DNA from 2 places in the Paenibacillus sp. ACRSA genome. Region 2 is predicted to be linked to the other one. Evidence: riboswitches for the same ligand, from Rfam matches in the RefSeq annotation. Region 2 holds a riboswitch; the other holds the start of a gene.
The links. Region 2 has a riboswitch for FMN ahead of ribD (bifunctional diaminohydroxyphosphoribosylaminopyrimidine deaminase/5-amino-6-(5-phosphoribosylamino)uracil reductase RibD). Riboswitches for the same ligand answer to the same signal wherever they lie in the genome.

Region 1 (8,493 bases), on a different contig from region 2:
TGGATAAGCATTAACTGGCGTAACATAGAAGTCATAACGGGTGAACAGGTTAGACATTTGTGCCGCCGCAACATCCCATTCCGCTAAACTATGGACAAACTCTGCTGCAGATACCTTTTTGCCTGCTTCAGCGAGAACCCATGACTCAATCTCCATATCGTCAGCCGTGAGCTCTCTACCCATAGCATGCTCCATAGAAGCAATCATCGCGGCCATTTCACCGCTATTCATCATATAATAGTTTTCCATCAACCGTACGCCATTAACTGGACTTAACTTCTCTTCAACCTCATGACCTTGCTCCTCCAACCAACGAACGACCTTATACACGGCTTGTATGGCTTCCTCACTTACAGAAGTCCCTACTGGAGAATCGGTAGTATAAGCAATTTTTAATTTGCGTTGATGAGGATAATTCAGATCTGCCAAGTAACTGCCAGGAAAGAGGGGAGCATGAAATGCAGCTTCTGGTTGAATAACTTGCAACGTATCTAACAGCGCAGCGCTGTCCCGGACAGTTCGGGATAATGCAAAATCAATCGAAGCGCCTTGCCATTGACGACCAACACCTGGTCCTACTGGAGTACGTCCACGTGTTGGCTTCAGACCAAACAACCCGCTGAAGGAGGCAGGGATGCGGATAGAACCACCTCCGTCACTGGCACCGGCTAGAGGTACAATTCCGGATGCTACTGCCGCAGCGGCGCCCCCGCTTGAACCTCCAGGAGAATGATTCGTATTCCATGGATTGCGTGTTGGGCCGTGTAAACGGGGCTCGGTAATATTTTTCAGCCCAAACTCTGGGGTGTTCGTATGTCCGATAATAATAAAACCAGCTTCACGTAATCGAGAGACAAAGTTAGAACTTCGTAACGCTCGATGATCTTTAAGAAGACGGGAGCCTGAAGTGAGGATCTGACCCTCTAGGGATTGAGAGATGTCCTTAAGTAGCAAAGGCACACCAGCAAAAGGTTGCTCCCCTGGGCGAATCATGCTTGCTTCCTGACGAGCTTGTACTTCATATGTACGAATTACCGCATTAAGCTGTGGATTCACTTCTTCGAGTCGTGCATATGCTGCTTCAAGCAGTTCAATTGGAGATACTTCTCGGGAGCGTACAAGCTCTGCTAAACCAATAGCATCGTAAGATGTATATGAAAATGAAGACATTAAGCATCTTTCCTTTCTAAGATGGATATCTAGTGTTCCATATGTCATCGTACCATCGGATTGCTGAAAAAACAAAAGCACTGTTCATCCAGTGGGATAAACAGTGCTGCGTTCATTTTATAATGTTTGAGAAGTTGACATATATGTTAGGAATGCATCCTGCGTAGGTAATTATTCTGTACGAAGCTTAGGGGCAGCATCAGCAACACTTGACGACCGCTCCTGCTGTCTGGAAATCGCAAAGAGTGCAATCCATATTAGGATAAAACCAACGAGTTGTTCCCATGTAATCAACGTACGGAAAGCGATCCAGTTCACTAGAACACCCGCCATCGGGAAACTAAGTTCCGCTAGCGTAGCGACAGAGGCTTTTGTAGAGGATAAGCCTTTATAATATAACAGCAAGCTCAATAGTCCAGGCAATAAAGCTTGACCCAATACATTAAGCACGACGGCCGCTTGTTCACCAGTTCCGGAGGGGAATGTCCATGCTGCTCCTTCATGCCATGTCATCAAGAAGAGGAGCGGCAGAGCGACTACGAACCGGAGAGAAGTAACGGTCTCATATCTTGCTTGCCCTAACATTAATCGTCCCATCACCGTAGATCCGCCCCAGAGAGCAGCTGCTCCTAAGGATAACAGGCTGCCTGCATGAATCCAGGTGTTCCAGTTTCCTAGAGGAAGTGTGAATCCAAACGTGAGCAAATAGGTACCTGCAAGTGCAATGAAGAAAAGTCCTCCGAAGCGACGTGGTAACGTTTCTTTCAAAAGCAGCTTCGCGAGCACAATGGCGAACAAGGGTTGCATTTTTTGCAACAAGAGAACGGTATTAGGATCGTTATTGGTGAGCGCCATGGTGAATAAAACCGTTGCTAGTGCTGATCCGCCCCAGGAAATGAAGATTACAGCAACCCAGTGTCTAGCACGTAGATTTTTCAGGTCTGCGCGGAATTTCCATAAGACAGGAATGGCGACTAGACTTACAATGATGTGCTCAATAAGTACAATTTGAGTTGAGGTCATCGTCTGAAGCAAAATAATACGGAACAATGGATCTACGCCCCATAATGCAGCGCCGATTACAACAAGCCAGAATCCAGTGTTACTTCGTTCTTTCCGATAAACCGTTGAGGCAGTTTGATTCTTTTCCATATTCAGGACTCCTTCGTCAGAACACGGAATCTTCAGTTGGCAAAATCGACAAAAGCCCCCGTTCTGGCGAATCACCAAATAAACGGGGGCTCATCCATGCATATGTCGTAGGGGAAGAGGACTTCCCGTAAAACGGCATGACATGTGTTGATCTTCTCTCATCCGGACTTTACCGTCGGCCTTGGAGTCTCACCAAGTCAGTCGCTGATAACTATATCAGTCAGCGAGTCGCGGGCTGGTTCCGAAGAACATCACCGCCGGTTGGGAATTGCACCCTACCCCGAAGATCCTATTCAATTGTTAGTGTGTTGAACAAGTTGTAACATCAATGATTTCATCTTAATCTTGTAAGCGCTAGCAGTTCAAGTGTTTTTTTCAGAATATGATATTCCAGCTTCCTTGCTGTCTACGAAGAAGAACAATGGCTCGGTATTCGTTGGAAGATACGATGGTTGTCATAATGAATATGGTTTACCAGTTGCCTGATGCTTAGTCCATCTGAAGGTGGAACCCAAGTAGCCTGTTCAGGTGATTTTATAGAAAGTCTATGAATAAAAAGGGGTTCAAACATCTTATGTATAATTATGTTAATATTACAATGATACGTAGTAAACTTCTAACGAATTGGATCAAGTGAGCAATATTTATCGTTCGGGTAGCATTAAATATGTAGCGTTCATCTGAAATGCATTAATTATTAAATTATTATGTAATTGTATGGAGGGATATTTTGCGAAAAGGTTTAATTATAGTTGGTCTATGCTTGCTTGTGATATTAGGATTTGGCGCGGTGCAAGGGTTGCATGTGAATGAAATCAACGCATTGCCTCATGATGGTCGGATTGTAAAATCCAAAGAAATTCATGGTTACGGCCAAGTGGTATTATTTGAAGATAATCAAGACCAGAGCTTTGGTATAGCCAAACTTGAAAAGAAGTTCGGTTTCTTGCATCGTTATGATGGAAGCTCATATGGTCGTACGGTCGAGGAAGGTAAGCCGTTTGAGGCTACTGGTCTAGGTGATCTTAATCACTTTGTAGTTGGTGTAGTAACAACCAGGGAATCCGACATCAAATACATAGCGGTGGGCAATCACCTGAAGGATGTTTCGTCTTCGCAATCTTACGAGCTCTCCCTTGAAGAAGTGAAAGCTAATCCGGATGACTATCAACTTGAAGAGATTGACGATCAGTATGCACTGTTTGTATTAGATGAGTATACCGAGGAGAACTGGACAATAAGAGCTTTTGATCAAGATGGAAATATCGTTGCAGACAAGATTTTTGGCGGGGAAGTAAGATACATGAATGAGGAGAGAGTCGATTGAAAAGAGTCATTTTTACTTTGAGTGGGATTGTTATCATTAGCTTTGCATTATTAATAGGGATTAACCTCATCGGTTCACCTTTTCCCATTGTTGTTGAGGAACATCCAGCGATTCCTGGAGATGGCGAAGTGAAGTATCATGAAGGAGACCATTCACTGCTTCAATTAATCTGGTGGGACGATGAGATTGATTGAAAGTATTCAATAGAATGGACTATACAAATGGACTATAAAGTATAGGTTTTATACGAAATGGAACTGTTTATGAAGTGTTGTGATTGCAGAAGTTTAGGTGTGTTCTGGGGTGGGTTTGGTGAGAAACCAAATGAGCATGTCCCAGTGCTAGACTCAAAGTGACTAAAAGATTCATAAAACCTTGTATAGCTACTTGCTACTCAAGGTTTTTTTAATTCCAAAATTTGCAAATATAGCGATGTAACTATATAATACATATATACTTTATAAAAATAAGTTGTGTAATAATGTCGTTCAGCACTGATCGTACCATCATGCAAGCCATATCCAACTAAAAAACTATGATTGGAGATGTGTCTAATGGGGAAAAGTTATTTGCTGAAAAATGGTTGTGTTGTTTCAATGGATGCCTCGGTTGGTCAGTACAAAAGAGCCGATGTCTTAATTGAGGATTCTATCATTATAGCTATTAAGCCTGATCTGGAGTGTGACGAAGCAGAGGTTATTGACGCATCTGATATGATTGTGCTCCCGGGACTTGTAGATACCCATCGTCATGTGTGGGAGTCTCTGGTTAAAACAACAGGAACGAATTGGTCACTGCCTGTGTATTTGCAGAATCTATATTATGGAGCCATGGGAAGCAAGCTTCGTCCTCAAGACAGCTACATTGCGAATTTATTGGGATCTTTGGAAGCGCTTAATGCAGGAGTGACGACGGTGTTGGATTGGAGTATGCCGTATTCTCCAGAGCACACAGATGAATTGATTCATGGACTTCAGGATGCGGGAATCCGTGCGGTATTCGCTCAGGGTGTACCTGGTGAAACGAATTACTGGAATAGAGATAGTATTCTTACATACTCCAACGATGTACGCAGAGTGAAGCAGCAATACTTCTCATCAAGGGATCAATTGCTGACGTTTGGACTTTCTATTCGAGGGCCGGAGTTCAGTCATTGGGATACAACAGTCAAGGAGATTCGTCTTGCAGAGGAACTAGATGCCATTTGTTCCATGCATGTAGGATTCGGGACTTGGGGAAGTGTAGATCGGTCAGTGACAAAGTTACATGAGGCAGGTCTACTAAGTCCGCAAATAAATGTAGTTCATGGTAATACGATGGGAATCGATGAGTACAAAATGCTTGCCGATCAAGGTGCTTCGCTTTCGGTTACCCCAGAGGTAGAGATGATGATGGGGCATGGATATCCAGCGACCGGACATTTTCTGGAGAATGGAGGCACGCCAACACTCGGTGTGGATGTGGTGACATCCACGGGTGGTGATATGTTTTCTCAGATGAAGTTTGCCCTGCAAGCAGAACGATCGAGAGTAAATGAACAATTGTTGCAGCAGGGAGAAATGCCTGGAGAACTGAACCTGCAGTCGAGTCAGGTGTTAAGATTCGCCACATCGGCTGGCGCACAAGCGTTGGGGCTTGGACATAAGATTGGCACACTGGCACCAGGCAAAGAGGCCGACCTGATTATGATTCGTACGACGGATTTGAATTTGTTCCCTGTTCATGATCCGATTGGAGCCATTGTACAATTCGCCAATCCATCAAACGTGGATACTGTATTTGTGGCAGGTCAACCGGTGAAGAGAGAAGGTAAGTTGTTGCATGTGGATTTAGATGCGGTTCGTCGTCAGGCATTGGAGAGTACCAGCTATCTCCTGTCACAATATCAGATGTCTGATGTGGATCGGATCATATTTTCGTAATCTTGAGATATTATAAAAATAAAGGTTAAACCAAGAGCCGCATGGGATCATGCGCTCTTTTTTTGTCCCGTAACGAGCATTAATCAGACAGGATTCGCGAGAGATGGACAGCGTAAATAAACGAAATAAGCTATTATTCACAAGTGTTCATATAACAACGAATTAAAACCGTTTTTTGGTTTGAAAAAGTGAATTAAAAACTGCGCATAATATAAATTATACGCAGTTTTCGTTTAGATCGATTTTTATTATCTTTCACGGGCAAGATATCGTGATAATTTACGCTTAAAAAGCACAACATACGACATCTCTAAATAAAAATTTAATAAAGCAACGCGATAACGTGTAGAATTGACTAGTTTTTTATAGGTGGTCGATAAGATAGAACAAACCACTTTTTTATAGAACAGTTGAACAGGTGATACTTTCACGACGAGAGGAAATTATGTATGAGCAAAAATGAGTCACAATCTTCATTGTTTCGCAAGAAACCCATTGCTGTAAGTGGGGAAGAGCGTAGTGCGCTGAAAAGAGTGTTAGGGCCGCTGGATCTGATGACCCTTGGTGTAGGTGCGATTATCGGAACGGGAATATTTGTTCTTACAGGTGTGGCTGCGGCTAAATACGCAGGGCCCGGTCTAGTTCTTTCCTTTTTGCTGGCAGGGCTAATCTGTGCTTTTGCTGCACTGTGTTATTCGGAATTTGCTTCAAGTGTACCCGCTTCGGGAAGTGCCTATACTTACAGCTATACTGCCTTTGGGGAAGTGATTGCTTGGATCCTTGGGTGGGATCTGATTCTGGAGTATGGCTTTGCAAGTGCGGCAGTTGCTAGTGGGTGGTCTGGTTATTTTCAAAGTCTACTATCTGGATTCGGATTGCACTTACCTCATGAGCTAACGAGCGCCTTTAGTCCAGAGAAGGGCACGTATTTTGATATCACAGCAGCGGTCATTACGTTGATTATTACCTTCTTGTTAACCCGAGGGGTGAAAGAAGCAGCTCGTGCGAATGGAATAATGGTTGCGCTGAAAATAATCGTTGTGTTGATCTTTATCGGTGTAGGTGTGTTCTATGTTCAGCCTGAACATTGGCAGCCATTTCTGCCTTTTGGTATTTCGGGTGTAACCGCTGGAGCGGCAACGGTATTCTTTGCGTATATTGGATTTGATGCTGTATCTACCGCAGCGGAAGAAGTGAAGATGCCTCAGCGCAATTTGCCGATTGGCATTATCGGTTCGCTCGCGATCTGTACCGTATTATATATTGTCGTTTCACTAATCCTTACGGGGATTGTGCCGTACCATATGTTGAATGTTAGTGATCCAGTAGCTTTTGCCTTTGAATTTGTTAACTTGCATGGCTTATCTTGGATTGTAGCACTAGGTGCCATTACAGGAATTACTACCGTATTACTTGTGATGATGTATGGTCAGACGCGATTATTGTACTCCATGTCAAGGGACGGGTTGTTATCTCCAGTATTCTCGAAAGTTAGTGGCAAAAGCCAGACTCCTGCCGTGGGTAGCTGGGTTGCGGGAATCGTTGTAGCGTTATTTTCTGGTTTCATCTCCCTCGGACATCTTGCAGAGTTGACCAATATCGGGACGTTGTTTGCCTTTGCGGTGGTCAGTCTGGGCATTATTGTACTCCGTAAAAACAATCCTGATCTCAAACGTGGCTTCCGTGTCCCATTCGTCCCATTGATTCCAATCCTCAGTGCAATCGGCTGTGTGTATCTCATGACTCGACTTGCGATGCTCACTTGGATTACGTTCTTCATCTGGTTACTAATTGGTCTGGGGATTTATTTCTTATACGGACGCCATCACAGTCATTTGAACTCGAAGTAATTCGAAAAGTAAACTTAATCTATAGGTCAAATGGAAACAAAATAGTTCATACCTCCTGAGTTTTCGCTTGTGCGAAAAAAGACAGGAGGTTTTTTATTTCGATTTTGGAGTTGAGAAATTCTAAGTGAATCATCTGCATTTAATTTTTACTATTTCAAGTGCAATTAACGGTTCCTAAGACCCGTGTAACGGGTAAGTATTAAGGTGCATGTAGACTCATATCGTTGGGCTGGGGTTGCGGCTTCTTTCAATATGACATATATTTGGGATTGTGACATGCCATCAGACAGAGGAGAGGGGATGTATCATGAATACATATTTACATACGAACCAGGATATGAATCCGAATTTCGGGTTTGCTTTAACAGATTCTGCTGTACTTGCAGAGGCGAAGTTGATCATCACACAGAAAACTGAAGTTGAGCATATAGAACTTGATATTGATCCACAACGATGCTTGAAGGACGGACGTAAAGTCTCGGTTGTTGCTCAGCAGCTTGATGCTCCTATCGTAAGACAAGATGCTTCTATTATATATGGTCAAGAACTGAGCTTTGTACAATATACAGTAAACTTAAATCCCGACACGAAGCTTTCCATAGGTGCTATTGAAGGTATAGACTATAGTGTAGACTTCGGATGGTCGGATTTTGCTGAAGGAGAGTATGAGCTTCGTATATCGATTCATAGGAAAACACCTCGGATTGCAGAAGTTCCATTGGAGCCAGAACAGATGGCTATGGTCAGATATGCTCAGGTGGTGACGGTCGTTATCGCACTATTCCCAGCGCAACCTACGCAAGAGCAACTTGCATCAGCACCAGTATGGACGAGAGACCATCATGTATTTGACTCCTATGGCAGTGCGGGCTTTATACTTGCAGATCTACCACGCATGGTTGCGCGTGTAGACGAGTTGCTTGGAGCCGGGGATCACAATTTAGTTGAACGTTTTAATGAAGGTGATCTGTCCGCTCAGCTATTAAATGAAGGCTTGATGGCTACTGCATGGGGCATTTCGCCATGGTGTTATTCCATCTATGCAGCTCCCGATGCGACTGCCCAGGCTAAG
Region 2 (23,916 bases):
CCTGCTGGATACGTTGGTGCTACTGCCGGGTCAAATGGCAAAATCCCACTTAATCCTACACCCGTTGCTCCCGTACCGCCTGTTGCTCCTGTCGCACCAGAACCTGTAGCGCCAGTTGACCCTGTGCCACCTGTCACTCCTGAACTTGCCAACAATGTGTAATCTGGTGACGTGCCCGGGGCACCCGTTGGTGAAGCAACATTCGCAACATACGTACTTCCATTAAACGTAACTACCTGACCCGCTGGATACGTCGGTGCCACCGCCGGGTCAAATGCCACAATACCGGTTAAGCCTGCGCCGGTCGCTCCTGTTAAACCAGTTGCTCCTGTCGTACCAACTCCTGTTGCTCCCGTAACCCCAGCTAAACCTGTTACCCCGGTCGCTCCTGCACTCGCCAATAACGTGTAATCCGGCGACGTTCCCGGAGTTCCCGTCGGTGAAGCAACATTCGCAACATACGTACTTCCATTAAACGTAACTACCTGACCTGCTGGATACGTCGGTGCCACCGCTGGGTCAAATGGCAAAATCCCACTTAATCCTACACCCGTTGCTCCCGTACCGCCTGTTGCTCCTGTCGCACCAAAACCTGTAGCGCCAGTTGACCCTGTGCCTCCTGTTACTCCTGCACTCGCTAACAACGTGTAATCGGGCGACGTGCCCGGAGTTCCCGTCGGTGAAGCAACATTCGCAACGTACGTACTTCCATTAAACGTGACCACTTGACCCGAAGGATACGTCGGTGCCAATGCTGGATCAAATGGTACAATTCCACTTAAACCTACACCTGTAGTTCCTGTCACACCCGTTACACCTGTTGCCCCTGTAGGACCGGCACCTGCTAATAATGTATAATCTGGCGATGTACCGGGTGTTCCCGTGGGCGAAGCTACATTCGTAATATACGTACTACCGTTATATGTCACTACCTGACCAGCTGGATAAGTCGGTGCCTGAGCTGGATCAAAGGCAAGTGCACCACCAAGCCCTATACCTGTTGATCCGGTTGCACCTGTTATACCTGCACCAGCAAGTAAGGTGTAATCTGAGGATGTGCCTGGTGTCCCCAATGGACCTGCTACACTTGATATATAAGTACTTCCATTAAACGTGACCACTTGACCTGCCGCATACGAAGGAGCAGATGCTGGATCAAAGGGAACCGAACCAGACAACCCAATACCCGTCGCACCTGTAGCTCCTGTTGTGCCAGCCAAAAGTAACAAGCTATAATCTGGAGAACTGCCTGGAATTCCAATTGGACCATTTACATTAACAACATAAACACTCCCATTGAAACTAACAACCTGACCTTGGGCGTACGATGGAGCAAGAGCCGGATCAAATACTGTGATGTTGTTCAAGCCAGTACCCGGAGCGCCTGCCGGTCCCTGTGGTCCTTGAATCCCTTGTGGCCCCTGCGGGCCAATCGGACCAGCTGACCCAGCTACTCCCGCAGCGCCATTTGTTCCTGGAGGCCCCGCTGGGCCAGGTACGCCTGGAACGCCCGGAACACCTGGTACACCTGGTGCTCCAGGTGGCCCAGCTGGGCCAGTAATTCCTAATGAACCAAATGTTGTCGTTGCTCTACTAAGTGACACAGATATGGAACGAATTAATCCTACCAGATTATCTTTTTCTGCCGGAGCAATTTCAAGCAGCAAAGTTACACTTAATAAGTCATCTAACAGATTTTGTAGGTTACCTGCCAAATTAATCAAAGCTACCGGAACAACTTCCGAACCTGCAATACTTAACTCTAACACGGCTTGAAGTTCCGCCTTTACTCCAGCACGAAATCCTGAATCGTTAACAAAGGCAAGCAAGTTCTTCAATCCAGTTTGTAATGTACTTATATTGGATGCCGTAGGTTGACTAATAGCCACTGGAATACTAATGGCAAGGGTTCGCAAGATCGCTTCAAACTGTTCCCTTTCACTTTCGGTTATTGGAATAAAAGGAGAACCTGCTCTAAACGATCTACCTTCCAAAAATGCCTTAATATTTACTCTTTTGCGCCGATCGGACATGCGTAATTCAATCCTCCTTTAATGACCTTATTCCTCAAGCATATGAGCTTGTGGAGGAAAAATTATCTTGGACACATCTTTTCGCTGAAATTATTGACATCGTTGTTCCACGTTGAACAAGATTAAACGGTAGACTTCAACAAAAAAACACCCTCCATTGGAGGGTGTCTTCGCACTTTTTGTATAAAATCAATCTATTTCGGAGAATCAACAGGAAACTGCATCATAAACTCAGTTCCTTCGCCAAGAATGCTATTCGCCTGTATGGTTCCATGATGAGCATCTACAATGTTTTTTACAATAGCAAGTCCCAAACCTGTGCCTACACTTTCCCCGCGAACACGAGCTTTATCAGCCTTGTAGAACCGTTCAAAGATAAACGGTAGATCCGATGTTGGAATGCCTACACCCTCGTCCTTAATCGAGATTTTGGCTGCAGGAATTCGACTATCTGTTACAAGCTTTGCTGATATCATAACGTTTTTATTCGTAGGAGTATGTCGAAAAGCATTGTCCAACAGATTGGTGAAGACCTGCTCAAGCCGATCCTCATCTGCGTGATGCAGCTTAATGGAGGATTGTGCACAGTCCAAGTGGAGCGAGATCCCTTGTTCTTTGGAACGTACCGAGAATTTGCGATAAACTCGTTCAAGTACTTCCACCAGATCAACTTCTCTCATCGCCATATCTGTATGACCTGCTTCCATTCTAGCCAGATCCAATAGATCTTTCACCAATCTTCCCATACGAAGAGACTCGTCATGAATAACCTGAATCAATTCTTCGCTCTCTTCCGGAGATGCTGCCATACCATCCAAAAGAGCTTCACTGTAGCCCTGCATCATGGATAAAGGCGTACGTATTTCATGTGATACATTCGCAACAAAATCTCGCCGCATCTTCTCCAGGCGCACTTCCTCCGTTACATCACGAAGTACAGCAACAGCTCCTCGAATCACACTATCCGCATATAGCGGCGTCATCTGAACAGACCATACTCCCTGTTGAACATGAACGTTGGAACTCTGATCTCCACCTTGCTCCATAACGAGCTTGAACAGCGGAATGAGCGGCTCGGGTACATCCCGAGAAGCACTTGCCCGTTCTGATGTATCATCTGTATCCGCTTGTGACCAATCTAGATCGCACCAAACCTGCATAATTTTCTCGCCTGGAGGATTGGTTAGAATCACTTTGCCTTCACCATCAAACGTAACTACTGCATCCGTCATACTTCGTAGCACACTAGCTAGATGCTCTTTTTCATGATTAAGATTCCGGATATTATCTTCCAGTTGCGCAGCCATATGATTGAAGGTGTTTGCCAATTCGCCAATTTCATCACTCGTCACGAGTGATAAGCGGGTATCATAATTTCCTTTTCGAATGGAGTTAGCTGCTTGAATTAATTGCTGCATCGGCTGAGTGATTTTAGTAAAGAGAAATAACGCAAAGAATGTTGTCAAACTGAAGCCTATAATACAGACATACGTAAATAATCTCTTGATATCCCTCGACTCTGATTCAGCAAAATTGGTATCAATGTAAGGCAGCAAAAAAAGCCCCAGCGCTATGAGTACACAGCCCACAAGGAAAATAATCGTAATCCATAACTTGCCAACGAGCGATCTCCAGAACGCAAAACTATTTCGGTACTTCCAGTTTATAGCCCACACCCCAAACTGTCGTAATCATCGCCGCCGACTCAGGCGAAACCTTGTTTAATTTTTCACGAAGACGCTTAACATGTGTATCTACAGTACGGAGATCACCGAAAAACTCATAATTCCAAACATCCTTGAGAAGCTCTTCTCTAGAAAAAACCTTATCTGGAGAAGTAGCCAAATAATGCAACAGTTCGTATTCTTTTGGTGTAAGACTAATCTCTTCTCCGCCTGCTGTAACGCGGTGAGCATCATGTTCAATAACCAAGTGTGGGAATACAATGTTGTTGCTTGAGTTGCTCTCTTTGGACAAGTACGCTGTTGCAGATGAACGACGTAATATTGCCTTCACTCGGTATATCACTTCGCGTGGACTAAATGGCTTGACCACATAATCATCAGCTCCAACCTCAAAACCCTGAACCCGATTAATTTCTTCACCTTTTGCGGTCAGCATCAGAACAGGAGTTGATTTAACCTGACGGAGCCGCGTACACACTTCAACGCCATCCATTCCTGGCAACATGACATCCAGAAGAATCAGTCCGTAATCTCCTGCCGTAGCTTTTCGCAGAGCAGTCTCTCCGTCCTCTGCCTCATCAATTTCGTAGCCTTCTTTTTCAAGATACATTTTCAAAAGTCTGCGGATTCGTTCTTCATCATCCACAACGAGAATTCGATTCTCATGCTCTGCCATTCCAACTCCAGCCCCTTTGCAATAACTGCTCGTCACTTCTATTATGTTCGATCTGGCGAACAATATTTGAATGCCCGCTTTAACGTGAGGGCTCACACCTATGTTTCATGGGTTTCTCTCCAGAACGTTACGAAACAACCGCCTTAATCTGCCCCAGCATAAGAGTGTAGCCCTGCAATGATCAGATTGACACCAACCAATGTAAACATCACAACCAAGAAGCCTAACACAGCAAGCCAAGCAGATTTTCGTCCCTGCCATCCTCGAGATAAACGTAAATGTAAGTATACACTATAATAAAGCCACGTTATTAATGCCCATACTTCCTTTGGATCCCAGCCCCAGAATCGACTCCAAGCAATCTGAGCCCATATCATAGCAAAAATCAACGCGCCTAACGTAAAAATCGGAAAGCCAATGGCAATGGCTCGATAACTAATCTCATCTAGATCATCAGCATCAATACCATCTAATGCAGGTTGTAGGACTTGTCCAAGTGGTCTTCTTACAATTAAACGAATAATGCCATACAGGATCAGACCCATGATTACAGACCAGACCACCGTGTTCAGTTTGCGTCCAGCATTTACCCCGTTCATCCAAGATGGTGTCTCAAGTAACGGTTCTTTCATACCAAGAAACGGTTTCATGCTCTCTACCTCACTCTGATACGGTGCAAAAATAGGAGGCATGCGATAAATCACTTTCTCTATTGTACTATTTCCCTGTACCTCTGTGTCAATGCTCGCTGTTTCTTTGACGAACACAGCTTCATACCCAGACGCACGAAAAGCAAATACTGTACCGATAAATCCAATGACAACCACAATCGTAATCAGTGTGAATTCGACCCAACCACGCTGACGTCTAGAGGATTTATCCTTGCCACTGAAATCCACGGTACGCAACAAATACATAAACCCTGCCGCAAAGCCCACTGCAAAGAAAGCTTCACCTAGTGCTGCCAAGGTGACATGAATTTTCAACCAAATAGATTGTAGCGCAGGAATGAGTGGCTGCACTTCCTGTGGAAATACGGCCGCATACGCCATAATAATAATGGTAAGTGGTAACGCGAAAAGTCCAATCAATGTTTTACGATAAATGGCATAGACTACGATGAAAGCTACCATAATCATCATGGATAAAAAGCTCATAAATTCATACATATTGCTTACAGGTATGTGCCCTGCACCAGCCCACCGAGTGAAGAAAAAGATCAAATGAGCTGCAAGTGCTATCGTTGAGGCAATAAAGGCTCTCTTGCCCCATTTTTCAACATGAGCCTGAGGATCACGATTACTCCACTTTTTGCCCATAACCGCCACACCATATAACATAAACGCTGCACTATAGAGAAAAAAAGATACAATAAATGCGTCGCTGCTGAAATCCAATAAACTCATGCTTGGTTCCCCCCGTTATCCAACGACTTCTCATCTACTTCCACATTCATCTGTTTTAGCACAGTTGCAACCTCGCGCCTAAAGCCAAACCAATTTTTGTTGGTATGACCTCCAAGCGTAAGATGACCATCATCAATACGTATCCATATACGGCGGTGATGCCAGTAGAAGCCCATAATCAGGCCCAACATAACAATTCCAGCCCCTACCCAGACAAAAGGCATTGCTTTATCAATTCGGATATTGAGATAACTTACCGATTGAATGATGTCCACTTTATCCATACTATCCACTTCTAACTGAAATGGGATTGGATCACCCGAGAGCTGTTGGTTAATCGAATCTTGTTGAAATCGCTCTTTGTCGATTTGCTTGGCAAAATACAAATATTGAATGCCCCCTTCAGGCAGCTCTGGCCCGGTAATCAAAAATAAAAAGGCCGGTGCATTCGGTGAGGGCGACTTCGAGGTGGGTTTACCTTGCGCATCCAAAGCAAAGTCCATAAATTTATTTTTGACCTCTAACGTATATGGCCCAACTTGGAAGCTTGGCTGTGTATCCACCATATCGATCTTCAGTTCGCCAACCTTCTCACCTGTTTGAGCATTAACCAAGTCAGGAGTAACCGATCGAATGGTTGGAGTTAAATCGTAATCAAATTGATATGCCTTCAGCCCGTTATAGTTTAGTGGATGATTTACTCGCACATCATGTCTTGTAACCTCAGACAACTGAGGTTTTTTGGTCAGATCCGAACAATCAGCAGTACATTCATACAGCACAACTTTGGTTTCGAAGAGCTTAGGTACCATCCGATTCAAATTACGAAATTGTTCCGTTACCTCTTCCTCACTGTAGAACTCCACATTAAACTGTTCATTCTTCAAATACATAGATGTATTCGGAATCTTCTTAATCTCACCTTCGGGAAATGCCACATGCTCGTCCAAGTTCAATCCCGGTAATCCCCGAGCAAGCACAGCTAGTAAAAATATGATGAGTCCAATGTGGATAACATAAGGTCCCCATCGGCTGAATCGTTGCTTCTCAGCAAGTAATGCATCACCTTCGGTATGTACACGATACCCCTTCTTTTTAAGCGGCGTAACCGCTTTCTTAATCCAATCCGCAGAATCACCCTCAATTGCACCTTGGTACACGAGACGTTGTCGGGTAAGAAACTGCATATGCTTTCGGATTTTTTGCTTATTCAGCGCTTTGTAAAGTGGGAGTACACGGTCAAGGCTGCATATGACTAGCGAAGCACCAATTAACACAAGTAAAAGTATAAACCACCATGATTCGTATGTATGGGATAAGCCCAGTAGATAATAGATATGACCTAATTGCCCATACGTCTCTTTGTAGTACACGGAAGGGTCAATATTAAGAAACGTGCTTTCTTGGGGATAGATTGTCCCAAGTATAGATCCAAGCAGCGTAAGCACAATCATGTACACAGCAATTTTTACGGATGAGAAAAAGTTCCAAACCTTATCAATGATATTAGGATTGCTGCGCTGTGAACGTCGAGCCATTCCATCATAACGCATTTCGAGCACTTCGTCTGATTTGGCCTCAGCTTCAAGCAGTGGCTTTCCGCAGGCCTCGCACAGCACCGTGCCTACTGGATTTTGGTGTCCACACTCACATTTTGTGTTTTGGAACACGACTGGACCTCCGTTCAGGGCTGTTTAGCCAGTTGTGAAATTTGAGCGTCAAGTGTGTCTAAATCTAGTTGACCAATGTGAATGGTAGAAATTTTGCCCGTATTAGACACGAAGAATGTAGTCGGCATCGGAGATATCCCATAATCTCGAACTGAATTTTTGTCACGATCAAGCATAATAGGGAATGTAACACCAACCTGCTTCACAAAATGCTCTACCGTCATCTGATCTTCCCCTACATTAATCCCGACAAATTGAACACCCTGGTCTTTCCACTTTTCCGCTTGTGCTTGAAGTGCAGGCATCTCCTTCACACAAGGCTCACACCATGTCCCCCAGAAGTTGACGACTAGTGCCTTGCCCTCGTATTCCTCAGACGTATGTACTTGACCGTCCAAGCCCAGCAGTTCAAAAGAAGGTGCTCGATCTCCTTCTTTTGGCTTGCCATTCGAGCCGGATGCGGATGTACTAATTGCATATCCGCCCAACACCAGGATCAAAAACAAAATGACGATCTGCACCGTTCTTCTTGATTTCCCCATGTGCGCTCTCCTTTTAAGGTGACTATATAAATTGAACTAAAGAATAGTACACAAACCTCCCGTGTAAATGTTTAGTTCAATTTATATAGATCATTCGCAATACGTAACTGTCCCAGATATCTGTGAACATCCTATGAACAATTATAGCGAATTCCGTCACAAAATTGCGGCAGTTTTATGAAAATTATGTGTCCTTACATTACCTTTTCTTCATTTTTTTGGCTGGTTCTGATTTTGCGAGTTGAATTAGGTTATTGACTTCTTCTTTGGATAGATTACGAGTCAGTCCCCGTTTCAGGTTTTGCAGCAAAATCCCACCGAAAGCAATACGTTTTAAGCGTGTCACCGGATGGTTAATCGCCTCAAACATCCGTCGAACCTGGCGGTTACGACCTTCATAAATAGTAATTGAGATTACGGCCTCATTGTTTGCGGTATCCACATCCTTGTATTCAACCTCAGCCGGAGCGGTCATACCATCATCAAGCATAATCCCTGTCTTTAATTTTTCCAGAGCCGATCCATGCGGAACGCCTTTGACTGTTGCCAAATACGTTTTGGGTACATGGTGCTTAGGATGTGTCAGCAAATGTGCAAATTCGCCGTCATTCGTAAGAATCAATAAACCTTCCGTATCATAGTCCAGTCTTCCTACTGGATATACACGTTCTTTGACCCCTTTAAGGTAATCGGAAACAATTTTCCGTCCTTCTGGATCGGATGCACTTGTAATTACACCTTTTGGTTTGTTCATGAGCAAGTACACTTTTTTCTCACTGCGGATTGGCTTCCCGTTTACCGTAATGATATCCTCTTCAGGGTTTGCTTTCGTGCCGAGTTCGGTCACGACCTCCCCATTGACTTCTACTTTGCCGGACTGGATCAGTTCCTCGCTTTTGCGACGGGATGCGATACCAGCTTGAGCAATAATTTTTTGTAATCTTTCCATGTTTGTCATGTCACCTCACACTAATGATACCCATCAAGGAGGGAAATCACAAGGATAATCCAAGGAAAATGTAAACAGAGGCTCTAAATGTCCATTTCGAGTACGAATCGTATAACTTTTAACGCAAAAAAACTCACCCTTCTTATCTCTGTTACCAGAACAAGAAGGATGAGCAGCATGCAGCTATGAGTTTTTGTTTGATCTACTTTTCAAAAGCTTCATAAGTATAATTTAATTAATTTGAGACCTTGCCTGCAACAACCACTTGCTTTCTCGTAGGTTTTGCGCTGTCTTTGATAAAGTCTTGCAGGGTTTGTGATGTAATAAAGTACGTTCTTGAACCATAGACAAAGGTCATCATGCCAATGACTTGATTGTTCTGATCCAACACAGGGCCACCAGAGTTACCTTGTGCCATGGATTTTACAATACTGCCTATGCCTTTTCGACCTGGAACATCGGTTGCATTAGGACTGGAAACCCGGCTTTTAGCAATTGTATTGTATGTCGCAGGGAATTCATCATCGAGAATAACTAAATCCCCATCAGGATTTTTAGGAAAACCAATTGTGTAAACAAGCTGATTATCCCTTGCGTTTGCAAACGTTACAGGTTGTGCATTTATTTCTTCGTCCAGCTTCAGTAGCGCCATATCCGTTACCGGATCAGTCTTTATAATTTTGGCTTTAATTGGACGCTTCAGCTCGCCGGGACTAGCAACGGTTAACGTTCCCTCATCACCCTTCGCTAGCTCCGCATACTCCTGAACGACATGATAATTCGTAAGCACTTCGTCCTTGGATATCAAAATGGAAGTTCCGACATCATAATAAACCACGTCCGGTTCATCCTGCTTGACTAAACGAACGTTAACGACTGGAAAAGAATCCGCGGTAACCGCAAACTTCTCTCGTGATTGTTTATCAAAGTATCCGGTAAAATGTATCGTGTTGACCGCTTGCGCATCCACCATTCCAGTAGGGCCAGTTAGCAATCCTATCGCCATCATGCCTGACAAACCAAACTGAAGCACTCGTTTCCATCTCTTATGCATGTGCAACTCTCCTCCCGCTATCCATTCTAGCATATCTTGTATATCGGAAGGAGAATGCAACTTGGTTAACTATAATTATAGAATGTATTGAAATAGGTTTATCCAAAAACGATTAAACAGATGACAAGTGCCGCGATGAAGCCCACAACATCTGAAAACAGACCTACTTTGAGTGCATAACGACCGTTTCGAATGCCTACCGCCCCAAAATATACGGTCAGTACATAGAGCGTTGTATCTGTGCTTCCTTGAATTGTAGAGGCCATACGACCAATCATGGAGTCAGGCCCATAGGTCTTAATCAGATCGGTTGTAAAAGCTAGAGAGCCTGTCCCCGTTAGCGGACGAAGAATTCCCAGTGGCAGGACTTCTCCTGGTATACCCATCCAGGATACAAGTGGAGCAAACCAACTAATCACAAAATCAAGGGCTCCCGAAGCACGAAATACACTTATCGCAACCATCATTCCCACGAGATGAGGAATAATGCTAATCGCAGTGGAGAACCCCTCTTTTGCTCCATCAACGAAGGATTCATAGACTGGAACCTTCTTGGTAAACGCATATAATGGAACAAACGCGATAATAACCGGAATGGCCCAGGCAGAGATCCAGTTGACGAAGGTTAGCAAGGTTATTCATCCTTTCATGCCAGGATTGCCGCTCTTCACGATACGTGGCGGTTTGTTCAGCGTTCTATTTCTATACCAACGATCTGCCATAATCGCTGCTAGTGTTGCGATAATTGTTGCGATTAGCGTCGTTCCCACAATCTCTGTTGCGTTGGCGGATTGATAATTCAACCGAATAGCAATTAGCGTCGTAGGAATTAGCGTAATGCTTGCCGTATTTAACGCGAGTAATGTACACATAGCTGGGGATGCCGTTTCTTTATCAGGGTTAAGTTCTTGTAACTGTTGCATCGCCTTAATGCCCATTGGTGTAGCAGCATTCCCTAGACCGAGCAGGTTGGCACTCATGTTAGATAGGATATAACCCATGGCTGGATGATTACGAGGCACGTCTGGAAACAAGAAGGCAACGACTGGACCAAGAAGCTTAGCAATTTTGCTAAGCAGTCCAGCATCTTCACCTATTTTCATCATACCCATCCAAAATACAAGCACACTGATCAGTCCCAAACAAACCGTAACCCCGGTGGCCGCCCCATCAAAAGCCGCTTGCGTGACCACTTCAATCTTTCCATTCACCGCTGCAAAAACAAACCCAATCACAATCATCAGTAACCAGATTAGATTGATCAACCAGGAAAACCTCCTTTACGGGGACAACAAGTGACTTATCACGGCACGCCATGCGGCTGCCCAAGTTGTAATTTCCCCTATTCCAGCAAATGCAGCTTCTTGCATCTCAGGTTGGGGAGGAATATAACTTCCTTTGTGATACACGGGAATAGAGCCTATGAACTTCCCATTCAGTTGCATTTCAATACGACCAGCTAGACCAAATGAAAGATCATTCGCTTTACTTTCGTTTTGCGATTCATTTTGACCGCGATTGGTCGTTAAGATCAGCTTCTTACTTATAGAGTCGATCTCACTTTCAGCCAGCGGATATTGAAAACCTCGTCCTGTAACGACCGTGGTATTCGCCACAGGCTGTTCTTTTTCTGCGATTTCTCTTAAAGGAAAGTTTTTGAATCCGAAATCCAGCATACGTGCATGATCGTTCCAATCGTCTCCATCATTCAGGGTTACAGCCGCTAGCTGTTGCCCATCCCGCGTCGCAGAGCTTACCAGACACCTGAAGGCTTTTTTGGTATAACCAGTCTTAACCCCGTCAGCTCCTTCATACAATCGCAGCATTTTATTTTTGTTGTGCCAGGAGTATTCCCAGCTTTCATTAGGATTCGGTGCCGATTTATTCTCCGTTGCCACGATGCGTTTGAACACGGGATTATGTAGCGCATAAGCCGTTAAACGTGCCAGATCATTCGCTGTAGAATAATGTCCCTCGGCATCCAAGCCATGAGGATTCATGAAGTGGGAACGGGTTAACCCGATCTCCTCTGCTTTCTTATTCATCAGAAGCACAAAGCCTTCCTCTGAGCCACCAACATGCTCGGCAATAGCCGAAGCTGCATCATTACCAGAACGCAACATAAGTCCATACAGCATGTTCTCAAGCGTCATCTCTTCGCCAAGTTTGAGATAAAGCGACGATCCTTCCTTTGCAAATGAAGAGGCTGTCACCTTCACCTTATCTTGTAGTTTCCCATGTTCAATGGCGACAATCGCGGTCATGATCTTGGTCAAGCTGGCGATACGCAATTCTTGATCTCCAGACTTGCTGTACAAAATCCGCCCAGACGTGACATCAATGAGAGCTGCGCTCTGAGCATGAGTTGAGGGGCTTGGAATCGTTCCAGATGCACCGGCAATTCCAACTGAAGACAACAATAATAACGGAATCAGGAAACTCGCAATCATTTTCGTTAACATTTTCATTCAACCATTCCTCCGGGTCACTTGGAATCTTGTACTACTTTATGTCTGGACAACCCGAAGTATGTCCTAGTGATACAAAACAACCTAAAAATCCCTCTCGCATGTGCAACGGGAGGGATTCAATACATCCATTATTTTAGCTGTAAGTCGATGGATCAGGAGTTCGGATCTCCGGTTCATCTTTAGAAGGGTTACGACGGAACATCTCCTGAATTCGATCCATAACGTATGGCGTCGAATCGATTAATTTCTCAAATAAGTGTGTTGAATTATCAAGTGGTACGATATGAACACCTTGTTTTCCTACGACGAGGAAGGCAATCGGACGGATGGACACGCCCCCCCCGCTACCTCCACCGAATGGAGAAGCAACCTTGGCTGATTTTGCATGTTCCGCAGTTGAAGCAGAACCGCTTTCTTTCTTTTCAACATTCACATTAAAGTCACTGCCGCCCGCTGCAAAACCAAAGCCCACTTTACTGATCGGCAAAATAACCGTACCGTCCGGTGTTTCAACTGCATCGCCAACGATTGTATTGACATCTACCATGGCCTTGATATTTTCCATAGCAGTTTCCATTAAGCCTTGTATTGGATGATCTGACATGTAAGTTCCCTCCAGTTTCATTTTAACTAGGTTTGATCTAAACCATATCATCCCCAATTTCAAGGGAGTTATGTACCAGTGCGTACCTGGATACATCCTGAATTCGTTTAAACCATCATTTGGCAAGGCTCACAATTAAATGTGAGAATTATGATGTTGTTCCTTGAGCTTCTGCTTGTGTTTGCGCCGCTGCTCCTGTAGAAGTCGAAACCACATCCGCCAGCCCCCTTCTACTTTGAGAACACGCGTCATCAGACGGAGCCCTGCGGTGAAGACCGCACCAAATCGAATGCGCATATGCAACTCCAGTTCTGTCTGAAATTCCATTTCATCCTCCCACACTGGAATGACTTCCAGACAAGGTGTGCGTTTAAACTGTACCTGATAGGATAAAAATCCAATCATGATGGACTTCATTGTCCATACCCAGCCTGTAACGATGGCCGTATAGGCCGCATCTGCTACTCCAATCCGGGTAGACCAGGATAAATCAGTCATATGTACACGGGTGAGCGTTTGTTTGACCCAAATTTTGAGTGCATCCGTCGCTCTAAGCATTACTTTTACTTCTTTTGCCCATTTCTTAACTTTGCGTTTGTTCACACGCTCGTTGCCCTCTGCTTCCCCCCGCGAATGGTTCGTTCGTTGCTGCGTCTTCACAAGAAATCCTTCTTTCATATTTTTGAAGACGATACTCGGAATTTCATATTTGATTCGAACCAGGCCGTAGAGAAGACGAAGATTGATAAGAGCATAATCATCACTTCTATGTTTACGAAACGTAAAGTGTATATGAATATTCGAGATGAGAACAATGGCAAGTAACAGAATGGCAAACAGCACGATTCCCCCAAGCCACATCCACACAGGCCTTACCTCCAAGGCTACAATTCTCTTCCTGAATAGTATGACACTATATATTGGAAAAAATTCATGGCTCATCGAAAAACCGTTGAACTTACACAATTCAGTCATTGCCCTTACGCATCACGAAAACGCAAATAGACCGAAACCTTTATGTACAAAAGGAATCGGCCTACATACGCAGTAACGCGATGACAAATGGTATATCATATATCATTTACCTATTTTCGTGATCTCCATCATCCAAGTCTTCAGCAATGTCTAATCCATGATCATCGATTACCTCATCAAATGAATCTGTCTGATCACTTCCATCCAAGCTTACTTGCTGCACATCTAACTTATCAAATAAGAGCTGTGTTTCTTCCTCTAGGTTTTCCGTATCTTCGAACAACCCTGGCTCAGGAAGATCCTTAATTGTAGCCAGGCCAAAATAATCTAAGAACGACTTGGTTGTGCCATACAGGATCGGGCGCCCGATAGCCTCTGCTCGTCCCACTTCATGAATCAGATCTTTGTTCACTAACGTATGAATGGCACGTTCAGACTTCACACCGCGAATCTCTTCAATCTCCACCCGAGTAATCGGCTGGCGATAGGCCACAATAGCAAGCGTCTCCAGAGCCGCTTGGGATAACGATGTACGCGCTGGAGAATAGGCAAGTTTCTCAAAATAAGAGGCATGTTCCGGCAATGTTCCGAGTTGCACCACGCCGGCCAGCTTGAGAATCTGAACCCCTCTTCCCTGATTTGCAAAATCAGCAACCATTTCCTCCACCGCATCGGACACCCGTTCCGGATGTTGATCTACGATTTCGGCAATTTGTTTGATACTTAGACCTTCTTCTCCGGACAAAAACAGCAGGCCTTCAATAATCGACTTCAATTTCGGAAAATCCATGATTCCTTGCTTCCCCTCTCCACTCCATAACAATATCCTCAAACATCCGCTCCTGATAACAGACGATCTGCTTCATCTTCATTAGCTCTAAGATCGCAAGAAAGGTAACGACAATTTCATGCCGATAGATCTGTTCATCTAACAGCTTAGAAAACAACAACTTACCACCTGGCCCTATACGCTCCAGTGCACCAATGACATCACGAATACGATCTTTAACCGATATTTCATCTCGTTGAATACGAGCAACGGTCGTTCGTTTCTCAGCCTTACGTAGCGCCTTCTGAAAAGCAGCGATGAGATCGGAGGTATGAAGCCCCTGCACCGGATTCGATTGCGTCTCCACAGGCATATAAGGTCTAAGATCTTCAGGCTCTTTGGAAAAGATGAGGCTCCGCTCCCACTCCCGCTCATGCAGATGCCGTGCAATCCCTTTGTATTTGCGATATTCAATCAGACGTGCAATCAGTTCAGCACGTGGATCATAATCTTCATCTTCGATATAATCATAATCCTCAAAATCCTCAATTACCGGTGGTTTGGGCAGTAATAGTTTGCTTTTGATCGATAAAAGTGTTGCAGCCATCACGAGAAATTCACTTGTAATATCGAGCTCCAATTCTTGCATCGAATGCAGATACGCCATATATTGATCGGTAATATCGCTGATGGGAATATCCTGGATTTGAATCTCTGCCTTGTCGATCAAGTGAAGCAGAAGATCCAAAGGCCCTTCAAAAGTCTCCAGTTTGTATGTAACTACCGTCACTAGACGAATCCTCCCGCCAGAAAAATACAAAACCCTGCTAAGCCGCCGAATTCAGTCTCCCGTTTTCGTCTGCGCAGAGCAGGGCACTACATTAAATAAGCACTATTTTAGCTGTTTCGTCAAGTTTGCCATTTCAATTGCGGCCGTAGCTGCATCCCAACCTTTGTTGCCCGCCTTCGTCCCAGCGCGTTCAATCGCTTGCTCAATGTTCTCTGTAGTCACGAGACCAAAGATCGTTGGCACGCCTGTTTTGAGGTTAATTGCCGCAACACCTTTTGCCATTTCATTACATACATAGTCATAGTGAGTTGTTGATCCACGAATGACTGTTCCTAGTGTAATAACCGCGTCATACTTGCCACTCTCGGCCATTTTCTGTGCAATAAGCGGGATTTCGAAGGCTCCTGGAACCCACGCTACATCAACTTCATTGTCCTGAACGCCATGACGTTTGAAAGCATCCAGTGCACCGCTGAGCAATTTACTCGTAATAAATTCGTTGAAACGTCCAACGACTACTCCATATTTTAATCCTTCTGACACTAAATGTCCTTCAAAAAAGTTTGGCATTGTTAGTCAACTCCTATAATTAGTATGAGATATAATCGAATGATCTTGTTGTTTCTTTTTCCACAAATTACATATATGAATCGAAGTTCAATTATTTTTCATTTTGCTCGATTTCATCAAACTTCAGCATGTGTCCAAGCTTCGCTTGTTTGGTATGCAGGTACAGCGTATTATCCTCATTCTCTTGGATCTGAATCGATACCCGTTCAACCACCTCAAGGCCGTAGCCTTCTAACCCTTTGATCTTGCGTGGATTATTGGTTAACAGACGAATCTGGCGAACACCAAGGTCTTTGAGGATCTGGGCTCCAATCCCATAATCACGAAGATCTGCAGCGAATCCAAGCTTCAAGTTAGCATCTACGGTGTCTAGCCCTTCCTCCTGCAACTTATAGGCTTTGAGCTTGTTGATTAAGCCGATGCCCCGGCCTTCCTGTCTCATATAGAGCAGGATTCCATTGCCCTCTTCATCAATCTGTCTGAGTGCCGCATCGAATTGAGGTCCGCAGTCACAACGATGAGAGTGGAATACATCCCCTGTGAGACACTCCGAGTGAACACGCACCAATACAGGCTTGGAACCGTCAATCTCACCCTTAACCAGTGCGACATGTTCCTTATTATCCACCGCATTGGTGTATGCAACTGCCTGGAATTCACCAAAATCCGTAGGCATACGCACAGCCACCTCGCGCTGTACTAATTGTTCCTTCTCATTGCGGTACCGAATCATGTCCTGAATGCTAATCAACTTCAGATCATGCTTACGTGCGATTTCCTGTAGATCAGGTAATCTCGCCATCGTACCATCTTCCTTGATGACCTCACAGATCACGCCTGCAGGGTATGAACCACACATAATTGCCAGATCGACTGCGGCTTCCGTATGTCCAGCACGACGCAGTACTCCGCCGTCTTTAGCGATGAGCGGGAACATGTGACCCGGTTTGCGGAAATCCGTGCTTTTCGCATCAGGATCAATTAAACCTTTCACCGTAATGGAGCGTTCAAACGCGGAAATTCCAGTTGTTGTATCTTTGTGATCTACTGACACGGTGAATGCTGTCCCATGAAAGTCTGTGTTCTGTTGAACCATCGGTTTGAGATTGAGTTCGTCTGCACGTTGCTGTGTAATCGGTACGCAGACTAGACCTCTGCCCTCGGTGATCATGAAATTAATGACTTCAGGCGTAGCCTTATCTGCCAAAGCGATGAAATCACCTTCATTCTCCCGGTCTTCATCATCCACAACGATCACGGGTTTTCCTCGCATCAGATCATAGATAGCTTCCTCGATTGGATCGAGAATGGATTGCTCTGTCATACGTCTCCCTCCAATTCTTTTATCTGTCTTCTCCGTTTTCGTGTAAAAAGTTTATTCAAACCTATATTTTACGCAAAGCCGTGATTGGCTAGAAACTCTTCACTTATACTCTTGGGCTTCGTCTCTTTCGTGCTGGAGTGGCCGTTCCCGTATTGAAGTAAATGATCCACGTATTTACCCAAGATGTCACATTCAATATTGATGGTATCTCCAGTTTTCTTGAAATTCAGCACAGTCTCTCCAATGGTATGAGGAATAATAGAAACCGTGAATGATCCGGAAGCGGTGTTCACAACGGTAAGACTGATGCCGTCTAAGGTGACAGACCCTTTTGGAATCAAATATTTAAAAAGATCATGATCATCCGGTTTAATTTCGAAAACAACCGCATTCTGGTCACGAGTAATACTGCCAATCACTCCCGTGCCATCCACATGCCCCTGTACAATATGTCCACCAAACCGGCCACCAGATAGCATTGCACGCTCTAAGTTCACTTTGCTTCCTGATTGCAGGTGATTCAAATTCGTATGTCGATACGTTTCTGGCATAACGTCAGCGGTAAAACCTCCGCCTTCCAGCGTAGTTGCCGTTAGACATACTCCATTTACAGCCACGCTATCACCAATTTTCAAATCATCCATGATGGCGGAAGCTCCGATGTTTAGAACCAATGCTTCGCCCTTTCGACCGATGCGCCGAATGTGACCGACTTCTTCCACTAGACCGGTAAACATGCTACCGCCTCCTTCTTGTACATCTTCTTAGCACTCACGCTTCATCGATCTCCCTTATTCTGGCCAGACCGGGATACCGCCAATGCTAATATTATCTCCAACTTGCTCGATTTCCAGTTGATTCAATTGAATGGCCTGACTCATACGCTCAACACCTTCGAAACGGAAACTTCCCGGCGTATCATACCCACCCACGATTTTGGGAGCAATGAACATAAGCATACGATCCACGAGTCTGGCTTCCAGCATTGCGCCGTTCAACGTACCTCCACCTTCAAGCAAAATAGATCCAATCTCACGCTCACCCAGTTTACTGAGTGCATTAAGTAGATCGACACGTGGTCCTGGTCCACAGCGGATAACCTCTACACCATATGCCTCAAGGCGCTCAGCCGCTTCAGGGCTTGCATCATCCGTCGTAAGCACCCAGGTCGGTGCAATGCCATCCTTGACCATTTTCGAGCCTACAGGTAGGCGCAGCTTGGAATCCACTACGATTCGAACCGGATGAATGCCTTCCACTTGCAATCGAGTCGTCAATTCAGGATTGTCAGCAATGACAGTCTCAACGCCGACCATAATTCCCTGGTGACGATGACGAAGGGCATGCACGATCTCACGAGCAGGTTCATTGGAAATCCATTTACTATCTCCACTACGGGTAGCAATTTTGCCATCTAATGTCGAGGCCGTTTTGAGGGTCACAAACGGTAATCCTGTGGTGATGTATTTAATGAATTTTTCGTTCAGGCGTCTCCCACGTTCGCGCAATATGCCAACTTCAACTTCAATTCCTTGTTGGCGAAGCATGCTGATCCCTCTGCCCGATACTTGAGGATTAGGGTCTTCACAACACACTACTACGCGCTTTACTTTCTCATGAATCAGACGTTCGCTACATGGAGGTGTTTTGCCATAGTGACTACAAGGCTCCAACGTAACATATACCGTACTTCCTTCGGCATCACTACCCGCCATGTTCAATGCATGTACCTCAGCATGACCTGTACCACGTTTAAGATGTGATCCCAGCCCAACTACGCGGCCTTCCTTGACCACAACACAACCTACAACGGGATTAATTCCAGTCTGTCCTTGTGCCCGTTCTGCCATATCCAATGCGAGTCCCATATAAAATTCATCATTGATCATTTCCAAGTCCGTCACCCCACGGTCTAATCTATTTTGTTATTATCTTCTCCTAGTGGAGAAAATGATGTGCATCTTCATCATAAAATGATTTTCAATTCACTACCGAATGTTTAAAGGATTCCGTTAAGAAAATAAAAAATCCCCGTCGAACAGTCCGTTCGATGGGGAGAAGAGACACTACGTCGTCGCAAGACAGCGTTGATACACTGGTCATATAGCGCACAGAATCACTACCTTGATTCGATTCAGGTAAGTGAAAACAAACACATACCCTAATGAAATTCATTCTAGGTAAAGCGCTTCTAAGACATAACCTATGTATGGAGGCAATGGGAAACACCCGCTTTCTCCATGTACAGTCACAAACTCACTGCACACCAACACATCTGCGAATGCAGCCAGAAGCTACACTCTCTCCTTCTCCCATCCAGACTATACTGTCGGTTCTGGAATTGCACCAGATCAGCCATCTGCCGCAGCAGACAGGTCACGGACTTTGCACATAGACATAAATGATTCACGAACATGTGCATCACCGCCGGTAGGGAATCTCACCCTCCCCGAAGGATTGTTGCGTTATTAATTGGATGTTAGCACTTTAACGTTAAAAAATCAATTGTTTTTTGTTCCTTTTTGTCACATACTAACTTTTAATAAGCGAAAGAAATACCACAAACCGCTTCCTGAACGAAGAATATCACACATTTGAGGAATTCTTCATAATCGATATGCCCATTTCTAGAAAAGCCAGATATGCAAAAAAACCTTAATGCTCCTGCAACAGAAGCATTAAGGGTTTCCTGTAAAACATAAGTGATTTAGTAAAACTTACGCTTCAACAACTTCAACAGTTTCCATTTTGTCGTTTCCTTCGAAAGCGTCAACGAACTCCATACCTTTGGTTACTTTACCAAATACAGTATGTTGTCCATCCAAATGTGGTTGTGGTTGATAGCAGATGTAGAACTGGCTTCCACCTGTGTTACGGCCAGCATGCGCCATAGCCAATGTTCCACGCTCATGTTTGTTCGGGTTAATTTCACAGTTGATTGTGTAACCAGGACCGCCTGTACCGTTTCCAGTTGGGCATCCACCTTGAGCTACGAAGCCAGGGATAACACGGTGGAAAGTCAAACCGTTGTAGAAGCCGGAGTTTGCCAGTTTCTCAAAGTTTGCTACTGTGTTTGGAGCTTCTTGATCGAATAGGTCGATCAGAACTTCTCCGCCGTTTGCCATTTTGATTTTCGCTTGTTTCGCCATATGTAAATGACTCCTTTCGTATTGACCATCATTAGTGGTGCCAGAAGCGCATGACCCTAGGTCAAGCTTAATAGCACTTTTCATAGTGTACACCGAAATGCGTTCAACCGCAAAATAATCAGCAACTTTTTTTCGCACAATACAGCTAAAAAGGGTGACTTCTGTCCGATATGTTCTCGTCTTCAAGTTGCTCGGATCTGCTGTAACATATGAAAGAAGACAAAAGAGCAACGCCCCTTTGCCTTCTTCCTAAATGAGTTACTGATATACAATGCTATTGCACATGCCACCCACGCATCTATTAAATTAGCGAATTACTGGCTGTTTAGCGATACGCTCAGGTACCAAGTCATTCTGAATGATGTCCTGATATGTCTCACGACGAACGACTACATCACCTTGACCGTCTTTGACAAATACAACCGCCGGACGACGAATCCGGTTGTAGTTACTCGCCATGGAATAGTTATATGCCCCTGTGCACGCTACGGCAAGCAAGTCACCGCTTTGTACTTTTGGCAATTCCAGATCCCAGATCAACATGTCGCCACTCTCGCAGCATTTACCGGCAACGGAAACAGTCTCTTGAGCTGCTTCGTTAGCACGGTTTGCAAGCACTGCTTCATACTTGGACTCATAAAGTGCAGGACGTGGGTTATCTGTCATACCACCATCTACAGCAACGTATTTACGTACGCCTGGGATGTCTTTGCTCGTACCCACTGTGTATAGTGTAGTTCCAGCTTCACCCACGATACTGCGACCTGGCTCAACCCAGATCTCAGGTACAGCATAGCCAATGGTAGCAAAGTGATTTTTAACCGCATCTGTAATAGCCTTCACGTATTGTGAAACTTCAAGCGGTGTATCTCCATCGATATAACGGATTCCGAATCCTCCGCCAAGGTTAACCACTTTGAATGCAACATTTAGACGCTCATACACACTTGTCGCAAATTCAGCAACACGCTGAACAGCCATCTGGAACCCTTCAACCTCAAAGATTTGGGAACCAATGTGAGAGTGAACGCCGAGCAGAACCAGGTTCGGTTGTTTGGAAGCCAGTTCGATTGCTTCGAACGCCGTTCCATTACCGATATCAAAACCGAATTTCGAATCTGTCTGACCTGTAGAAATATATTCATGTGTATGCGCCTCAACGCCAGGCGTTACACGTAGCAAGATGTTAACTTTGCGGTTTTTGTCCGCAGCCACAGCTTGCAACAAGTGAAGTTCATTAAAGTTATCTACTACGAAGCAACCGATCTCTGCATCCAGTGCCATCTCGATTTCTTCCAGCGTTTTATTGTTGCCGTGAAAGTGAATACGTTCAGCAGGGAATCCTGCTTGCAATGCTGTGAACAGCTCACCATCAGATACAACGTCTAGTGAAAGTCCTTCTTCTGCAGCCAAAGCACACATCGCCATTACGCAGAATGCTTTACTTGCGTATGCAACTTGGAAGCCCAGACCCGAAGCGCGGAATGCATCCATATACTCTCTGCAACGATCACGCACTAATTGCTCGTCCACCACATACAGCGGTGTACCAAACTGTTCTTTCAAATCTGTTGCGTCTACTCCACCAATTTCTAGATGTCCTTGTGCATTTATTTTACTTGTACCATGTAAATACATAATCTGCATTCCTCACTTTATATACTGGAATTTTATCTATTCCAATGATTTTACACCAGTATACCAAATTAGGCATCAAGAAGAATGGATTTTTCAGCAGATCATTTGTGTTTTTTACTTTTTCGTGATTCTCCGTCTGGATCATCAGGCATTTTGGTATTATCACGAGTTTTGTTGAACGATGGACGTTTTTTATTTTCAAGCAATGGCAATCGGAATAAAAAGTTTCCAAGCGCCTTTGCATTAAACGGTATGAACGGCCACAGATAAGATGAATTGTAGGAACGATGGATTGTCAGCGCAATGACCAATAAGGTGGTACCGATCACGAATCCGGGTACTTTGAAAATTGCCACTGCAATCAGAAGGAACAATCGTACCAGCCTGTTGGCTAGTCCAAGTTCATAACTCGGCGTTGCAAACATCCCTATCGCAGCAATAGCCATATAGAGCACAACCTCATTAACGAAATATCCTGTTTTGACGGCAATATCCCCGACGAGTATAGCTGCTATTAAACCCATCGCCGAGGCAAGTGGTGTAGGTGTATGCACCGCTGCCATCCGTAAGAGATCGACACCGAGTTCTATCAGCAGAAACTGAAGAATAAGTGGAAGTTTAACATTCTCCTGCGGGCCGATAAAATCAAACCCCATCGGTTTAATAGCAGGATCAATCACCATGAGAAGCCACAACGGAAGAACAAACAGCGAGATTAGAATACCTGCGAACCGTACCCAACGTAGGTAGGTTCCCATGAAGGCCGTTTGCCTATTTTCTTCTGCATGCTCGCAGAGATCAAAAAAGGTTGTTGGCAAAATCATCACACTTGGTGAGGTATCTACAAAAATAACAACTCTGCCTTCAAGCAGATGAGATGCTGTAACATCGGGTCTTTCCGAATATCGGACGAGTGGAAATGGATTCCACCCTTTGTTGATAATCGCTTCCTCCAACTGCTTATCGGCAGCGGGAATACCATCGATATCGACCCGTTTTATTTTTTCGCGAACAGAATCCACTTGAACCTTGTCCACGATATCATCAATGTAGACTACACATACATCCGTTTGTGTTCTTCGACCCACTTGCATGAGCTCGAACTTCAATCCAGGGTCACGAATTCTCCGTCGAACTAAGGCCACATTCGTCAAAAGCGTCTCTGTAAATCCGTCTCTCGATCCCCTTACCACCCGCTCTAAAGAAGGTTCTTCAGGTGATCGAACCGGGTAACTCCTTGTATCCATAATAAGGACGGAGCGATCTCCTTCAACAAACATCGCACTCATACCCATAAGAACCTTTTTAATTACAGCGCTCATGCTATCTACTTTTTCCACCTGAATATGAGGAATGTAGCATTCAAAGTAAGATTTCAGCGCATGTTCCGACACTTGTTCTGGAGTGAGATAGGTTAATCTTTTTAACACTTCAAGTAAAATTTCATCTTTGGCAAACCCAGTCAACAGCAGTATCCCAACATGCTTGCCTCCCAGAACCATTTCCCGCAGATCTACGTCGAAGGACTCTCCGAGCCCTAAAATTTGTTTCATTGTATTTTTGTTGTCACTCATACGTGGAGAGATCTCATCATTTTCCTGCCAGTAATGA

Region 1: another riboswitch for FMN. It lies ahead of MH215_RS21790 (DMT family transporter); the one in region 2 lies ahead of ribD (bifunctional diaminohydroxyphosphoribosylaminopyrimidine deaminase/5-amino-6-(5-phosphoribosylamino)uracil reductase RibD).

What each region holds. Positions count from the first base shown of each region.
Region 1 covers NZ_JAKRNP010000009.1:758-9,250, forward strand. The annotation lists gene MH215_RS21785 (amidase) at 1-1,170, opposite strand, end outside; gene MH215_RS21790 (DMT family transporter) at 1,342-2,322, opposite strand; FMN riboswitch at 2,469-2,614, opposite strand; gene MH215_RS21795 (hypothetical protein) at 3,053-3,649, shown strand; gene MH215_RS21800 (hypothetical protein) at 3,646-3,843, shown strand; gene MH215_RS21805 (amidohydrolase family protein) at 4,204-5,571, shown strand; gene bcaP (branched-chain amino acid transporter BcaP) at 6,021-7,421, shown strand; gene MH215_RS21815 (hypothetical protein) at 7,729-8,493, shown strand, end outside.
Region 2 covers NZ_JAKRNP010000001.1:276,510-300,425, forward strand. The annotation lists gene MH215_RS28985 (collagen-like repeat preface domain-containing protein) at 1-2,033, opposite strand, end outside; gene MH215_RS01290 (ATP-binding protein) at 2,228-3,709, opposite strand; gene MH215_RS01295 (response regulator transcription factor) at 3,678-4,394, opposite strand; gene ccsA (cytochrome c biogenesis protein CcsA) at 4,538-5,800, opposite strand; gene resB (cytochrome c biogenesis protein ResB) at 5,797-7,470, opposite strand; gene MH215_RS01310 (redoxin domain-containing protein) at 7,485-8,012, opposite strand; gene MH215_RS01315 (pseudouridine synthase) at 8,212-8,961, opposite strand; gene MH215_RS01320 (S1 family peptidase) at 9,197-10,015, opposite strand; gene MH215_RS01325 (spore maturation protein) at 10,114-10,647, opposite strand; gene MH215_RS01330 (nucleoside recognition domain-containing protein) at 10,654-11,280, opposite strand; gene MH215_RS01335 (D-alanyl-D-alanine carboxypeptidase family protein) at 11,296-12,483, opposite strand; gene ytfJ (GerW family sporulation protein) at 12,620-13,090, opposite strand; gene MH215_RS01345 (DUF2953 domain-containing protein) at 13,226-13,951, opposite strand; gene scpB (SMC-Scp complex subunit ScpB) at 14,172-14,855, opposite strand; gene MH215_RS01355 (segregation and condensation protein A) at 14,824-15,624, opposite strand; gene ribH (6,7-dimethyl-8-ribityllumazine synthase) at 15,727-16,194, opposite strand; gene MH215_RS01365 (bifunctional 3,4-dihydroxy-2-butanone-4-phosphate synthase/GTP cyclohydrolase II) at 16,286-17,518, opposite strand; gene ribE (riboflavin synthase) at 17,587-18,255, opposite strand; gene ribD (bifunctional diaminohydroxyphosphoribosylaminopyrimidine deaminase/5-amino-6-(5-phosphoribosylamino)uracil reductase RibD) at 18,310-19,413, opposite strand; FMN riboswitch at 19,819-19,979, opposite strand; gene MH215_RS01380 (peptidylprolyl isomerase) at 20,236-20,667, opposite strand; gene lysA (diaminopimelate decarboxylase) at 20,974-22,305, opposite strand; gene MH215_RS01390 (spore germination protein) at 22,407-23,916, opposite strand, start outside.